2 regions of the Mucilaginibacter paludis DSM 18603 genome follow, and region 1 is predicted to be linked to the other one. Evidence: riboswitches for the same ligand, from Rfam matches in the RefSeq annotation. Region 1 holds a riboswitch; the other holds the start of a gene.
The links. A riboswitch is a leader RNA that binds a small molecule or an ion and turns the genes downstream of it on or off. The one in region 1 is predicted to bind thiamine pyrophosphate.
Positions count from the first base shown of each region.

Region 1 (8,626 bases):
TTCCTGGGAAGCAGAAGCCGAGCAACAGTCGGGCTGGTACTGCCTGTTTACCGAAGATTTCATCCAGCACAGCGAACGGGTGAACAACCTGCGGGATTCACCTTTATTCAGGATTGGCTGTAGCCCAATCTTCTTTCCTGATGAGGTGCAATTGGACGAACTTTCAGCTATATTTCAAAAAATGCAGGCAGAGATATGCTCCGTTTACCCGCAAAAGTATGATGTATTACGGAGCTATCTGCACCTGCTCATCCATGAGGCCATGAAAAATAGCCCGACTACAAATTTCCATACTTATGCTAATGCCTCATCAAGGGTTTCTGCATTGTTTCTTGAATTGCTGGAAAGGCAGTTTCCAATTGATTCCCCTGCACTGGTACTCAAACTGAAAAATCCTGCCGATTATGCCACCGCTTTGTCCGTACACATCAACCACCTTAACCGCTCCGTAAAAGAGGTGACCGGCAAGACCACAACCGCTCATATTGCATCCAGAATTATTAAAGAGGCAAAGGCTTTATTACAGCATACCGACTGGAACATCTCCGATATTGCTTATGGCCTGGGCTTTGAATATTCTTCTTATTTCACTTTATTCTTTAAAAAGCACACCGGTTTAGCACCTACTCAGTTACGCCGGGCTGTTTGAATAGTATAACGATCTGTTTGAGGATTATAATTCAGGTTTTGGATTCACTATCTACATTTGAGAAATAAAATCTTACAACAATGAAATACAGAAAACTTGGAACAACCGGCGAGCAGTTGTCTGCGCTTGGCCTCGGTTGTATGGGTATGAGCTTCGCTTATGGGCCTACAGATGACAAAGAAAGTTTAGCAACACTGGAGAAAGCACTTGACCTGGGCATCAACTTTTGGGATACGGCGGATATGTATGCCAATGGTGCCAATGAAGAACTGATCTCTAAAATACTGGTGCCCAACCGTGATAAGGTATTTATCGCTACAAAATTCGGATTCCGTTTTAAGGATGGCGTTGCCGGGCCAAGTAGTGCTGTGGGTACCTATTTTGATGGTTCTCCTGCCTGGATAAAAGTCGCCGTTGAACAGAGCCTTAAGCGGCTAAAAATTGACACCATAGACCTGTACTATGCCCATCGTGTCGACCCGAACATTCCAATCGAGGATACCGTTGGCGCAATGGCTGATCTGGTAAAAGAAGGTAAAGTGCGCTATCTTGGACTTAGCGAGGCTTCAGCGGCTTCAATCAGAAAAGCGCATGCCGTGCATCCAATTGCTGCCCTCCAAAGTGAATACTCATTGCTTACCAGGGATGTGGAAAATGGAATATTGCAGACTGTTCGTGAACTTGGTATTTCATTTGTCCCTTATTCTCCCCTGGCACGGGGTCTGGTCACCAATACGCTTGATGTAAACATCCTTGCTGAAGACGATTTCAGGAGAACTTTGCCACGCTACCAGCAGGAAAACATAGCCAATAACAATAAGCTTGTAATGGAATTTGCTGCATTTGCAGCTACCAAAGGTTGCACACCTGCCCAGCTTGCTCTGGCCTGGGTTTTGGCACAGGGCGATGATATCATCCCGATTCCCGGAACCAAGAAAAGGAAATACCTGGAAGAAAATGTTGGTGCGATTGAAGTTAACCTGACTAGCACCGATCTTGTAGCGATTGACGGGTTGATTAAGCAATATCCCGTAATCGGCGAGCGATACAGCGAAGGTGCAATGAAGATGGTCAATCATTAACTTTATGACTGCGGAACAATTTTCATAAATAGTGATTATGAATCACTGTATGCGCTAATGCTCAATAAAAAATGAATAATATCTTTTAATTAAAGGTATTATTCATTTTTAATAACTTACCATTGAAATGTAAATACTGAGTTATAAGGCTGTTACCTTATCTACATGATCTGTTATTAATCTTCGGGCGGCGTATAGCTTGATAAAAATCCATGACTTTTCCGGTAAAGGTGATGAATTAAAAGAGTGTCAGCGTTTGGATGAACCATATAAACGGGGCGGGCTATCGAGAGCCGGGCTTGAAAATTCAACCTTAAGGGAAGAGCAGATAAGCCACCTCGTTTTTAACAGTACCGGATGATTAAATTGTAACTGGTCAGATTTAACAGTAAATATAACAGGTGGCCGCTTGGCAGCCGCCTGTCAGCGTAGGTAGTTAGGGAGGTTTTTCACTAAATATGCTGTCCCTTAGCAGCATTTTCTTCCCTTATTTACCCCGGTTCAGCTTTGGTGGAAAATATCGGTAGATTTTGTTCCCTTATGCCGCGGGGTACAGTGTTTATTAATTCTATTACCTTGTAGGTATAGTTTGAATTTATCAGAAAGGTTTAAGTCTCAAAACAGATCATTTCTAGCCAAATCCGATTATTCAATACGCAATTCTAAAATAGAATAATTTTCCCGCTACTGATAATTTTTTGCTAAAGGAGTTTTAAAGCCATCATTTTTTAATGCCGTTTTAACGCGGTTCAGAATAATTGAATATATAACTTAAAGTATTTAAAAGTGCATTTTGAAAATCGCCTTTCCCCTCTACTGCAAAGGATTCTTATAAAGCTTTACATAAATATTTAGCTTAATTGAATCACTGCTCTCTACTTTGATTTTTTGTGTTTCGAAAGTCTGATAGGGTATACCAACGGCTTCAAAACGATAAGTTCCCGGTTGTAAGGCGAAAGAAAACTTACCTTCGGCATCTGTTTTACCCATAACCTTGCCATCAACTCTAATCGCTCCTGTCGTTTTTAAAGCAACTGTCGTTCCATATTCATAGATTTTTCCGGTCACCACCGGATCGGCATTCGATGTGCTCCTGACAATTGAATATGTACAAGACCCATTCGAGTTCCTGTACATATTTTGTTTAGGTGAGCAGGAACAAAACAGCATGAAAGCTGCAAATAATGAATTGTAAAAATATTTGTGTGTGTGTTTCATATAAAATAAATTAACATCCGCTCGATTTTCCTTTTTTTGTTGTTGCATCGCCGTTCCTGTCCGTTCCTTTTTGTTCAGCTAATAACGTGTTTAAAATCCTGTTTCGTTCATCCGTGGAAAGGGCCTTGAAAGCGGCAGTATCCGTTAAGCCTCCCCATGCCAAATCCGAATAATACTGGTAATCAATATCGTACCCTTGTGACTCCCCGTATAATTTTAGCTGTGTAGCTAGTTGCCCAAGAAAGTTCCTGGCAAACTCATTATGTTCTGTCGTGTTTAGATTAGGATGCTTTTGACTGATGTAATCATCATACATTTGAGAATATGTACTCTTGGCTTCAACCGGGGCCGTGCGAAAATAAGCAGTCAAATAGGCATGAAGCCCTTCATGTAAAATTGTTCGGGCCACAGCTAAATCGCTGCCTTCACTAAAATTTCCCTCATAGAAAGTGGTCTTCATTTGAAATTGTCCATTTACATTTTGAGCTTCGGTAATACCATTATAACCATCATTTGTACCGCCACCTACTACTTTCCATCTAAATCCAGGTGTTCCGTCAGTAAAAGCATTGATATAATCAGCAACACAATTTGTATGAGTCGCCTCCAATCTTTGCATTACTTTCTTAAAACAGTCCGGTAATCCAGACATATCTATATCTGTGGTAAATTCAGTATTGCTTGAAGGGGGATTTGTATTAGTTTGATTTCCGCCTCCGGTGCCTCCACCAGTGGGATTGCCACAGGTGGAATTTGAGCCATATGAAAAATAGTTCAGCCCATAGCTTGTAAGTCCATTTAGATTTTTCGTCTGCATTATCGCACGTTCGAGTACCTGTTTAACAACACTGCCTAATGATCCGTTTTGATCTGTTTTATTATCGAATATAACCGAACTGATTTTTGTAGGATTTCCAGAGTGCACGTTCGGCATTGAGTTAACATCCTGCTGGAAAAAGTTATTAAAAGAATTTAAAATTTGTGCCCTACGTTCTTCTCCGCCATATACATAAGTGACCATGAAATCGAAATCAATTGTCGTCTGGCATGAAGCGGCAAGGGCTTTTTTTCCCTGACCAAATGATTGGATGACCTCTTTTCCGCTTGGAGATAAAGCCCGCATCATGCTCTTTGCAGCAAATGACCTTTCTTTATCATTCTCCTGTTGAATGATGGTCGGGTTAATCTGAAGTCCCTACTTGGACAAAAGATATAAAATATTTTTTGTCCGTTCGTTCTCTGTTTGTTCCAGCGTATCAATTACCAGGCTGCTTAACCTCCGCAAAGTAACCTTAACAAGGTCGTTCTTTTCCGAAAATGAAAGTTCAATTACTTGATTATTCCCCTGGTTACTTAAAACAGGCAAATCAAAGTTGAAAGGTTTTGATGGGTTTGAAGATATGCGAACAACCATTTTTGTCCAGTCTATTGTTCCTGTTTGACTGACTGTATCTAAAACGGGGTATTGCTTGTTATAATTCAATAGTTCCTGATAGAGCGATGTGATAAATGCATCTGATTTATCAGGAGCATTTATTTCTTGTATATTTTGATGGCTGAATTGCTTTTTACAGGAGCTGGTAAAGCCAATGGTCAAGGCAAGTATTAATAATTGTAAATGCCGGATACGATTCTTTGAAATACGGAAAACGGGGCGCATAAATTTGTGTTAAGATTTAGAATTAAGGGTAGGTTTTTTATTAAATTATTTACAACTGCTCTTTAGGAATTGGAAATATAATATGCAAGATGCATCACCACGGTGAGTGCCTGTAAGAATCAGACCAAAAGGTAATAAATTACTTTCCATGTATATTTTTATAAAAGAAAAAAACTATACGTTAAATCTTTGACACGTGTCAAAAAAAACATTTCTTCGCCCTGATTAGGCTTAGCGCTTCCTGACTAATAAGTTAAGGTCATAATACCAGGCCTTTCGATGAAACAAAGTTGCTATCATTGACTTTGAATATCATTTTAAGGTATTGATGTAGGGCTTACCTGTTACAGTTATCTGCTTGCTGTTCAGCCAGATTTTTTGTTTAACATGGTTCTGGATCACAGCTTGGATCGTATCGGTTTTCAGACTGCCATACCTCATCAACGTATAACTAAAATTGTTACTATCGGTATGATCACTAAGGATCAACCTGATGGTATACTGCGGAGGCAAGCCAGCCTCCTTTAGCAATAGAAATCCTTCTGAAGCGTCATATCCGGTATGCTGAACCAGGTTATATTTACCTTCAGTCAAATAATAGATTTGTATGCTGTCCTGGGTAAGGTGTCCTGAAGCACTGGTATCAAATACACTGGTGCCATTTTTATACCGGGTATCAAAATCCATATGCATGTCGGCAACCGCGCAACAATCTTTTTTCTTAGTGCAGGCATCAAGCGTAATGGACGCAGTCATTACGATCACAGCAAGCCCGGTTTTAAATTCGTGGAGCGATATCATAAAATACTTTGACTTTATAGTTGAATGAAAAATTTAAATTACTATCAGGAGAACCTTCGATATCAGGTGCCCCGGGAACAAAATTACCAAATGAAAAATAACCGTTGTAGCTCCCATACCATCCCCAATTCATATGGTAATAGTTAAAATAACGGGTTTGCTGTTCCAGGTGAAAGCCGTCTCTAGGATTTCCTACGCGGACTTTAACCAACTTAGTATATTGTTTATAACCATCACAGACCCATTCGTGGCCGTCATCATAAGTATTGAATATCAGCCAGGTTTTGCCTTGCTTTCCGCCTGTTAGTATAATTGGCCTCCCTGCCTTCAAGTTAAGCATCACAGGTGCCGGTGTCCCCCATTCAGGATCGTAGTCAACCGACTTAACATTATAATTATAGGAATTTAAACAATTTAATGTTTTATCGCCATCGGCGCCAGACCCATCACAGCCATAGTCCATACCGACATTGTCTCCGATATCCCTGATCAGTCTTGCCGCTTCCGAAGTACCTGTGTAAGGCGACATGGAAGCCCAGCTGTAAGAAGAAGGGTACTGATTTTTGTACATGACCTGCCCAATAGCGATAGCAACGCAACCAGCAAGTGCTTTTCCATTATTGAGGCTGCAATTTTTAATTGGGCAATTATCGTTAAATCCGCTTCCTTGCCCCCAATAAGATTGTAGTATTGGATTAACAGCATCGTTCAGGGTACCTAAACCCGGGTCGGCGGAAGATACCGGCGTTGTACCGCCGCCTGACCCGCTTCCGGCGTTAGCACTCGCATAACGTTTAAAGTTTACGGAATCCCGTAACACTGTGAGCCAACGATTAAATCCTAATGGCACATGGGCTGTATCCAAATGGCCCTCATCTGAAAATGCCAGAATGGCCGGTAAACGCTTATCTGCGGAAATTATAGCAAATCCGCTTCCTGAATAATTAACCGCATAAGCTGCTGGTACTTTTTGCTGGTCATAAACGGTGAAGTTCTGAACGCTTTCAGCGATATCGGCCGTAGCAGAAAGGGACTTTTTGCTGTACGATGTAAGGTATTTGCGTGTCCGGGTTGCCAGAACAAGTGCGGAGTCCCTGGAAATGAAGTTCGTGTCGGTTTTTAAAGTAAGTAATTCTTTGGCAATATCAGGCGATGATGTATCCTGGATAATTTTCTTACAAGATGTCAGAAGCGCAAATAAGGCTAAACCGGCGCAGCATGTGTGGATAAATTGTTTCTTCATAGTGAAATAAGGTAAATTAAGTTGCAGCATTAATAAACTTAAGGGAACGGTGTTGAAGAAATCGGATCAAACTCCAATGTACTTGGGTGCACTCCAAGCTGTTTAACTTCCATACGCAGCCATTACGCTGATCATGGTCAATGGGTTTGATCTCAGCCTCAATTCGGCACCCCAGTAATTATGCAACTAAAGTAAAGATTAAATATAATACTGGCTATCACAAAACAAGAAATATTTTCAGCCCTACACTTTTCATGCGTTATGGTAGTGGATGACTTAATAAAGTTTTGAACCAGATCGATGCGTTTTAATAAGTCTGATTTATTCAGACTATTAACACGGCCTTAATCATTATTACAGCACTTTAAAATCAGGAATATATATATTTAACCTAAGACGTGAGTTCAGTTTAAGCGGCTAAAAGTAATCGTTCCGTTAGGATCAATAAGTAATGTGCTCGGTATTCCCATAATCATAATAGTGGGTAGCTCATCCAATATCTTTTCCTGCACAATTCGTTTATTCAATTATAAATAATCATTTAAACTTGAAATTTAATATTGGACAACAATCCCTGTAACTAATTTCAAAAAATAAAATTTCATCGGTACGGTTAAAATATTAATTCTAACTTTACAAAAACTTTAGGGGTGCCTTGTGCTGAGAAATACCCTTTGAACCTGATGCGGTTAGTACCGCCGAAGGGAAAAGTAGAACAACCTTTTTTGGGTTGTTTTTCCTTCCTTAATACGGGTGCATTCCTATCGTTAGAAAATTTCTGGCCAAATGGATATCACCGTCAATCAAGAAACTTATTCCGTTAGCGATGTTTGCTCCTTACAGCAAATACTAAACCCTCTTTTTCCGCAACCGATTACCGGAATTGCTGTGGCCGTCAACCAGGAGATTATTGCTAAACACCACTGGGCATCTCATTTTCTGAATCCAGGAGATCATATCACCATCATCAAAGCCACGCAAGGCGGATAAAATTGCAAAGCAATGAAAAACGAAAGAACACCAAATGAACAGGCGATCAGCCGGTCACCATTCCCGTCATCGCGTAAAGTGTACGTCAAAGGGCAGCTGCATGATATTGAGGTTGCCATGCGGGAAGTACTCCTGAGCGAAACCAAGATTCACGGACGGTTCGGAGAGACTGAACCTAATGCCCCGGTAACGATCTATGATACCAGCGGGCCCTATACCGACCCGGATATCGACATTGACGTAAAAAAAGGTTTACCCCGCTTGCGGGAACAATGGGTAACCGGCCGTGGCGATGTAGAACAGCTGGGACACATTTCTTCTGACTATGGAACACTCCGTGCCCATGATCAAACCCTGGATGCTTTAAGATTTGCACACATCAGCAAGCCTTACCGCGCCAGGCCGGGAATGAATGTATCCCAAATGCATTATGCCCGAAAAGGGATCATTACACCCGAAATGGAATATATAGCGATCAGGGAAAACCAGCGGATCGATCTTTTAAAAGAGCAGCTGAACGGGCAGTATGCGGCCATGGCACACCAGCACCCAGGTCAAAGTTTTGGTGCCAATACCCCAAAAGGCTATATCACGCCAGAATTTGTACGCGCCGAAGTTGCTGCCGGGCGGGCTGTCATTCCATCCAACATCAACCATCCGGAAAGTGAGCCAATGATCATCGGACGTAATTTCCTAGTGAAGATCAATGCCAATATCGGCAACTCCGCTGTTACCTCCAGTATCGAAGAAGAGGTGGAAAAAGCCGTTTGGGCCTGCCGCTGGGGGGCAGACACGATCATGGATCTTTCAACCGGCAAAAATATTCACGAAACCCGCGAATGGATCATCCGTAATTCACCGGTGCCTATTGGTACCGTGCCTATTTACCAGGCTTTAGAAAAGGTTAACGGAAAAGCGGAAGACCTGACCTGGGAACTTTTTAGGGATACACTGATCGAGCAGGCAGAGCAAGGGGTAGATTA
Region 1 is NZ_CM001403.1:8,092,721-8,101,346, forward strand. Features, by position in the region: gene MUCPA_RS34220 (helix-turn-helix domain-containing protein) at 1-649, shown strand, start outside; gene MUCPA_RS34225 (aldo/keto reductase) at 730-1,731, shown strand; gene MUCPA_RS37380 (carboxypeptidase-like regulatory domain-containing protein) at 2,545-2,997, opposite strand; gene MUCPA_RS34230 (hypothetical protein) at 2,960-4,075, opposite strand; gene MUCPA_RS34235 (hypothetical protein) at 4,145-4,609, opposite strand; gene MUCPA_RS34240 (hypothetical protein) at 4,922-5,410, opposite strand; gene MUCPA_RS34245 (C10 family peptidase) at 5,388-6,653, opposite strand; gene MUCPA_RS39380 (hypothetical protein) at 7,058-7,180, opposite strand; TPP riboswitch at 7,290-7,377, shown strand; gene thiS (sulfur carrier protein ThiS) at 7,440-7,643, shown strand; gene thiC (phosphomethylpyrimidine synthase ThiC) at 7,656-8,626, shown strand, end outside.

Region 2 (8,626 bases), 810 kb from region 1:
ATAGCCGATGTACCGTAGCAGCCTAAGGCGGCAAATGTTTTCAGGTCGGCCTGTATGCCTGCACCGCCTCCGCTGTCGGAGCCGGCAATGGTCAATACCGATGTATATTTAAATTTTTTCATAGCTGTTCATACTTCGGTCAATTAGGTTTCTTAATCTTTCTGCCGCCAATGCCGGATTTTCGGCCGAGCAGATAGCCGATACAATTGCCAGGCAATCGGCTCCAGCGGTAATGATAGAAGCGGCATTAGCTTCATTAATTCCGCCGATGGCTACTAAGGGTTTATTGGTTATCTGTCGTACCCTGTGGATGCCTTCAGTTTTCCACTCGGTAACAGTATCCGTTTTGGTATTGGTGGCGTAAACCGGGCTCAGAGCCAGGTAATCTGATACACGTGCATCCTCCGTTTCAAGCTGCGCTTCATACTCAATCGAATAACCTAAAAATTTTGTATCGGGGTGTTGTAAGCGTATTTTAGTTGGCGGGCTGTCGCTGTTACCAACATGTATCCCTGCCGCGCCGCAATGCACGGCTACCGGCAGATTATCATTAATTATCAAAGGGACATTATACCTGTCTAACAGATCTTTCAACAGCAGGGCCTTGTTTAAAAAAGCCTGGTCCGATAGGTTTTTCTCTCTTAGTTGCACCATATCAACGCCACCTTTAATGGCTTGTTCAATCACCCAAAAAAAGTCCCGGCCAAGGCAGGCGGCTTCGTCGGTAACCAGGTAAAGTCGGTAAGGGAAATTGCCCATCACGCTTAGCTTATTTTAAGTGTGGTAAAAAACTCTTCTTCAGTAAGGTTATACAAAATGTCGAGTAGGTTAACCTGTAAACTTCCGGGGCCTGCGGATAGGTCAGCGGCTATTTCACCACATACACCGAGCAGAGCCATAGCAGCTGTAGTAGCCAAAAAAGCATCCTGCGGATTTACCGCCAAAAAAGCGCCGGTTAAAGCCGTAGCGGTGCAGCCAAGGCCGGTAACCTTTGCCATGAGGCTATTGCCGTTTGAAAGCCGTGTTGTGTTATCGTTATTAACAATAATATCCGTAGCGCCCGAAATGCAAACCACACTGCCAAACTCATCGTTAAGCCGTAGCGCTGCCGAAACAGCATCATTACTTTGGTGAACGCTGTCGACTCCTTTGGTACTGTTGCTTTGGCTTGCGAGTGCCATTATTTCGCTGGCGTTTCCTCTAATCACTGTGGGCTTAAGTTTTAAAAGTTGTTTCAATACCTCGTTACGGTAGGTTGTGGCACCTGCGCCAACCGGGTCAAGCACCCAGGGCTTGCCAAGCGTATTGGCTTGTTCAGCAGCAATCAGCATACTTTTAACCCAGTACTCATCAAGCGTGCCTATATTAATTACAAGCGCTCCGGCTATGTTAACCATCTCGGTTAATTCGGCATGGGCATGTGCCATAATAGGTGATGCTCCCACGGCCAGCAAAGCATTGGCAGTATTATTCATTACCACATAATTGGTAATGTTGTGTACCAGCGGCGAGTTTTGTTTAACGGCGATAATTTGCGCCCAGATTTGCTCCTTCATAAAATAGCTATTAAATAAATTAAATGGCCAAGGAGCTCTTTTTGAATAAAAAGATGCAGAACTAACATTTACTTTTCCCTTCGCCGGCATTATCCGGATCAGGTTCAAAGGGTATCATCTCAGTGCCTGTGTTACAGGTACACCCCTAAAGCCGTTGTAAAAGTAAGCAGAATTTATTTTTTCAGCGAGTTTAATTAGCTTATCACATCCGGTTAAATATTGATTAATATCATTAGCTTTGAATGCACTGCCATATTCGGGCTTTGTTTAACCATGATAACCTGAGTTTTAATTTGTAAATGTTTTTTACATTGTTTAATCTGCGGTTGGCCCTTTAAAATACAAACCAATTGTAAGTCGTTTGATCTGATTGTTTAGATCGGGCATTTGTCATCGCCATTTTACAGCTACTCAATTTAAATAATCCAATGATGGATACTTTCAATAAACGGATCATTTACAGTATTGAATTATCCATGCTGATTCTGGCTTGCCTGCTGTTTGCATCCTATTATGATATTAAGCGGGCTAACACGAGGGAATTGTGGCTAAAACATTCGGACGAAGTACTGGTCCATACCGGCCGTATTCAATTAGCTGCAACTGAAAGTGGCATGTCTGCAAGGGATTTTATGCTGACAGGCGACCAGGCATCAGTTACGCGATTTAACCAGGTCAGCAATCAAGCTTTAAAGGAGCTTGATACGGTTAGACATATTACAGCAGATAATTTAGTCATTCCGCCGCTGTTAGATTCGGTAGGTAAGTATCTCAATATACAAACAGCATTTTCAAAACGAGTTATTTCATTACGTAAATCTCAAGGCCTGGCACCGGCTCTCGCGCTTGTTCAAGCTGGCAAAGGTAAAATAGATGCAGATAGGGGTGCTTTTTTTATCAGGCAGGTTGAGCATAACGAGAATGGATTACTGAGTGTGAGAAAGGCCGAGTCTAAAAAAGCCCTTTCAATAGTTAATATAAGTTTGTTTACCACTGGCGCCTTTATTTTAGCGTTTATTGTGATGTTGCTGAAGCGGGGCCGGAAAGAAGCTAAGGATCGAAGCAGGCTGCTCGACCGTTTGATCAGGAATAACGAACACAACAACATCGCAGAAAAATTGGCTTCCCTTGGCACCTGGAGCATGAACCTGGATACTCAGGTGGTTAGCGGGTCTGATGAAATGTACAGGATCTGGGCGATAGATCCTGCAAAAACGGAGAGTGTTTTTGAAAGTTTTATTCAAAAGGTACACCCGGAAGATAGGAACTTTGTGCTTCAAAAAACATTGGATGTTGGTGATAAAACGAATGTAGAAAGCTATAATTTTAGAATTTTAAATAACGGGCAGATCAGGTATCTGAATAATGGGGTAACGGTGATACGCAATGCCGATCATAAGCTCCATACCATTGCCGGCTATGTGCAGGATATTACCGAAAAGCGGCTTGCAGCAGTAGATTTGGAGGATGCCCATATCCAGCTGACTACCCTGTTTAACAGGATAGGGGAGGTTTTATTTTCGAGAGATGTAGTTGAAAACCGATTTATGCGGATATCTGATAACTGCGATCAGATTTTTGGTTATAATCCCGAAGAATTTAAGGCCGATCCTGAATTGTGGATCGCCGTTATTCACTCCGAAGATCGTCATCTGATCGAATCCGGAAATGTCATGTTGGCACAAGGCGTACAAACGGTTAACCAATACCGTGTGATTCGTAAAGACGGTGCTGTACGGTGGGTTGAGAATAAAAGGGTACCTTGGGTGGATGCCAAAGGTACCCTGGTACGGGTTGACGCGGTGATAAAGGATATTACCGAAAAACGTTTAGCCGAGCTGGAGTATGACAGGATGATTGCAGACGTTGTTCAGCGCAATAAAACCCTTGAGCAGTTTACTTATATCGTTTCGCATAATTTTAGGGCACCGGTGGCCAACATTATAGGTTTAAGCCAGATTTTGGATCTGTTGCCGAATGCTAATCCGGCTGAACAAATGGCAGTGATCAAACATATCCTTTCGTCGGTAAATAATCTTGATCATATCGTGAAGGATTTGACGATGGTTTTGCAGGTACGCGAACCGGTGAACGAAAAAAAGGAGACGGTATATTTTAACGATTTGCTAACCGATGTTAAAATGAGTTTACAACCCGTCATCAACCAAAATAATCTGCAAATTAGTTGTGATTTTAGCCAGGTTGACCGCTTGTTCACCATCCGGAATTATCTGTACAGCATCTTCTATCATTTGTTGTTAAATAGCGTTAATTATCGCCGCGAGGATATTGTAACGATGATCAGGGTAGAGGCTTATCAAACATCGGATCATCTGGAACTGGCATTTACAGACAATGGAAAAGGGATTGACCTGGTTCAAAACGGTTCGAAATTGTTTGATTTATACAGCCGTTTTGATACCAGTATACAAGGCAGGGGCATGGGGCTGTTTATGGTAAAAACACAAGTAGAGGCTCTTGGCGGAACCATCGGCGTAAAAAGCAGCCTGATGAAAGGCACAAAGTTTAACATCATACTCCCTTTGATGCCGACGCAGTAAAACCAGGTGTCGCCATCCTCGATCGCTCTGCTAACCAACGAAAATTTGATGGCTTTGAGTAGCATTATCAGCATACAAAATTTACCTTTATAGTAAATTATAACCCGATGCAAGTCCGCTTTATTCTGTTATTAATCATAATCGCTTCTTCTTTCCACGCTTTTGCGCAGCAAAAACCTGTGGAAAGGGATACCTCCTTCACGTTATACAGCGCATTCAAAAACGCAAAAAAGAAATATCCATTTATCACTGTGGCTAATCCGCCGGTACCGGTTAACATCATATCTAAATTGAACCTGGTTTATTGCAGCGTTGGTGGCAGGCAACTGCATCTGGATGTTTTTTATCCATCGGCTAAAAGTAAAAAAAGCTATCCCGCTATACTGATGATTCATGGCGGCGGCTGGCGCTCGGGCGACCGCTCGCAGCATGTGCCTATGGCGCAGCAGATGGCCTCAAAAGGTTATGTAACTGTAACTGCTGAATATCGTCTTTCAAATGAAGCGCTCTATCCGGCTGCTGTTAACGATTTAAAAACGGCTATCCGCTGGATGCGCGCCAATGCTAAAGCATACCATATAGATGCAGGTAAAATTGCGGTATGGGGATTTTCTGCAGGAGGGCAGCTGGCCACGCTTATCGGCACTACCAATAATAGCAGCCTTTTTCCGGGTGATGATTGCTATAATGATCAGTCGGACAAGGTGCAGGCTATTGTTGATGTAGATGGAACACTGGCATTTATTCACCCCGAATCAGGCGAGGGTAACGATAGCAAGGGCAAGTCGGCAGCAACTTATTGGTTTGGGTTCAGCAAGGACGAGCGTCCTGATCTGTGGAACCAGGCAGGAGCCCTTAATCACGTAGACCAACACACGCCGCCTATAATATTTATCAATAGCGCGGTAGACCGCATGCACGCCGGGCGAAGCGATATGATCCATCAACTGGATTCGCTGCATATTTATAGCGAGGTTCATACCCTGCCCGATACCCCTCATCCATTTTTATTATTTAACCCCTGGTTTGAGCCAACCTTAAATTATACCGTTGCGTTTTTAGATAAGATATTTAAGAAGTGAGAAATGAGAAGCAAGAAATAAGAGGCAAGAGATAAGAAATAATAGGCCGAAAGCCAAAGTCCTGCCTCTTATCTCTTGCTTCTTACTTCCTGAATTATACCGTTGCATTTTTAGATAAGATATTTGGAAGTGAGAAATGAGAAGCAAGAAATAAGAGGCAAGAGATAAGAAATAATAGGCCGAAAGCCAAAGTCCTGCCTCTTATCTCTTGCTTCTTACTTCCTGTTTTTAGCTTCCAGCGTTAAAGCTTCGCCGCAGGTAATTTCCTTATTATAAAGTTCCGCGTTAGGCTCCTGTAGTTTGCCGCCATCGTGCAGGCTGCCATTATCAATACCGGCGAAGCCAATTTGTTCTATCAACCTGGCAACTTTGGCTTTGGCTTCGGTATTATCTCCGGCTATAAAAATTGCCCTGCGTTCCTGTAGGGGCAGTTCTTTTTGCGGAGCGTCGGCTAAATGCTTGAAGTGGATGGTGTTAAATGCTTTAACGATAAGGCTGCCCGGCAAGCGTTTGGCAGTTTCTTCGCTCGATGTGCTTTCGCCCAGCTCGAATAGCTCGCCATTTTCCTTATAGGGGTTCATGGCATCTATCACAATTTTGTCCTTTAAATATTGCGGGTCGGGTAGGGCTTCGGGCGATCGCCACGGCACCGTGAGTAAAACCACATCGCCAAAGGCAGCGGCATCGTTTACTTTTAAAGCTATGCAGTTGTCGCCTAATTGCTTTACCATTTCCTGTAGCGATTCCGGTCCGCGCGAGTTACTGATGGCCACCTGGTATCTCGCCTTAATAAATAATTTAGCAAGGGTAAAACCCATATTGCCTGCGCCAATGATGCCTATTTTCATTTTGTAAATTGTTAAATCAGGTATGTTTAGCTAAATATTAAAATTGTATAGTTCCGGGTGTTACAAAAATTATTGTTCAGTGTTTTTGATGCGCCTTTTGATCAGCGATGCTGATGGCCTTCCAGGCTTAAGTGTTATACAATTGACTGCCCAATATGTTTAGTTTAAAAATGCCAGTTAACATGATTTTAGTCATACTTTGGCCAGTTTACGAATTATTGAGATTAATTCTATTGATATTGTAGGCTTTATATTATGTTAATATAGCGAAGTTTTGTGTGGTGTATTTGCCATTTTTTTATTGCTTGGCTATCAATATTAAAATAATGATAATCGAATGCTTCTTTAGGATCATTTTTTTGATTAATCCTAAAAAATTCTTAATCCTTTTATAATTTATCTGTATTGATTATCTTCGTTATTACACCCTTTTATAATAATGCTTTACTAAGCTATGGAGCAAACTGATTCTAACCAGCAAGGTCTTTACCGGCCCGAATTTGAACACGACTCGTGTGGTACCGGATTTATAACCAACATCAATGGGCATAAATCCAACCAAATCATTCTTGACGCGCTTACCATTCTCGAAAACATGGAGCACCGCGGAGCTTGCGGCTGCGATCCTTTGTCGGGCGATGGAGCTGGACTTTTGATACAACTTCCTCATGAGTTTTTCATGGAAGAGTGTACCAGTCTCGAAATAAGCTTACCCGAGCCGGGTGAGTATGGCGTAGGTATGATCTTTTTCCCCAAAGATTCTGCCGTTAAAAAAGCTTGCCGTAACGTGATTAAAAACGCTATCGAAAAGCTTGGGCTACATAACCTGGGTTACCGCAAGGTGCCTGTTGATTCCTCGGGTTTAGGTGAAACCGCCCGCGCTGCCGAGCCTGATGTTGAGCAATTATTTATTGCCCGCCCGCAGCATATTACCAATGCCGACGATTTTGAGCGTAAGCTTTATGTACTGCGCAGGTACATCACCAAAACCATTAACGAAACCATTAAAGATGCCACCGAGGATTTTTACTTCACATCTTTATCCTGCAAAACTATTATATTTAAAGGTCAGTTAACTACTTACCAGGTTCGTCAGTATTTTACCGACTTGTCCGATCCGCGTATGGAATCGGGTTTCGGTATGATCCATTCACGTTTTTCTACCAATACGTTCCCATCATGGCGCCTGGCTCAGCCATTCCGCATGATAGCGCATAATGGCGAGATCAATACCCTTACCGGTAATTTAAACTGGTTTTATTCGGGTTTAAAATCTTATGTATCTCCATACTTCACACAAGAAGAAATGGACATGCTGTTGCCTGTAATTGATAACAATCAATCCGACTCGGCATGCCTGGATAACATCATCGAGATACTATTACACTCAGGCCGCTCATTGCCACACGTGATGATGATGCTGATACCTGAAGCCTGGGACGGCAACGAGCAGATGGACCCGATAAAAAAGGCCTTCTACGAATATCACGCCACGCTGATGGAGCCATGGGATGGTCCGGCAGCTATTTCTTTCACCGATGGTAAACTCATCGGCGCTTTGCTCGACCGTAATGGCCTTCGTCCTTTACGGTATGTGATCACCAGCGATAACCGTGTGATTGCGGCATCAGAAGCCGGCGTATTAGCTCTGGACGAAAAGAATGTAGTACGCAAAGGCCGTTTACAACCCGGTAAGATGTTCCTGATCGATACCGAGCAGGGTAAAATTATTACCGACGACGAAATAAAAAGGAAAGTTACTTCGCAGCAGCCTTACGGGCGCTGGCTCGAAAACTATAAGATTCGCCTGGAAGAATTGCCGGAGCCTCGTTTGTCGTTCTCCAGCCTGTCTGCCAATTCTGTACTTCGTTACCAGCAGGTTTTCGGTTACTCGCGCGAGGATATTGATACCATTATTATGCCTATGGCCATCGATGGTAAAGAGCCTATCGGCTCCATGGGTACCGATGTTCCTTTGGCTATCCTGTCCGACAAGCCTCAGCATTTGTCAAGCTATTTTAAACAGTTTTTTGCCCAGGTTACCAACCCGCCTATTGATCCAATCCGCGAGCGTTTGGTAATGAGTTTGGCTACCTTTATCGGTAACAACGGTAATTTGCTGGACGAGGATAAAATGCACTGCCATTGTGTTACCTTAAAACAGCCCATCCTGAATAATTATGAGCTGGAAAAACTGCGTAGTATTGACACCGGTTTGTTCCACGCTAAAACCATACAAACTTACTTTAAAGCCGACGGGCAGCCGGGTTCACTTGAAAAAGGTATAGCCAGGCTTTGCCGTTACGCCGAAGATGCAGTTGAGGACGGTTTTGAGGTACTGATCCTTCAGGATCGTGCTATTGATTCGGAACATGCTCCCATACCATCTTTAATGGCGGTATCGGCCGTGCATCACCATTTAATTAAAAAAGGCTGCCGTGGTTCGGTAGGCCTGGTTGTTGAAGCTGGTGATGTTTGGGAAGTTCACCACTTTGCCTGCTTACTGGCATTTGGCGCAAGCGCTATTAACCCTTACTTGGCCCTGGCTACTATCGATACTTTAAAGAATGATGGTAAGA
Region 2 is NZ_CM001403.1:7,280,115-7,288,740, forward strand. Features, by position in the region: gene thiD (bifunctional hydroxymethylpyrimidine kinase/phosphomethylpyrimidine kinase) at 1-122, opposite strand, end outside; gene thiE (thiamine phosphate synthase) at 109-759, opposite strand; gene thiM (hydroxyethylthiazole kinase) at 765-1,556, opposite strand; TPP riboswitch at 1,615-1,713, opposite strand; gene MUCPA_RS30945 (PAS domain-containing protein) at 1,985-4,117, shown strand; gene MUCPA_RS30950 (alpha/beta hydrolase) at 4,225-5,199, shown strand; gene MUCPA_RS30955 (NADPH-dependent F420 reductase) at 5,415-6,071, opposite strand; gene gltB (glutamate synthase large subunit) at 6,502-8,626, shown strand, end outside.
Region 2: another riboswitch for thiamine pyrophosphate. It lies ahead of thiM (hydroxyethylthiazole kinase); the one in region 1 lies ahead of thiS (sulfur carrier protein ThiS).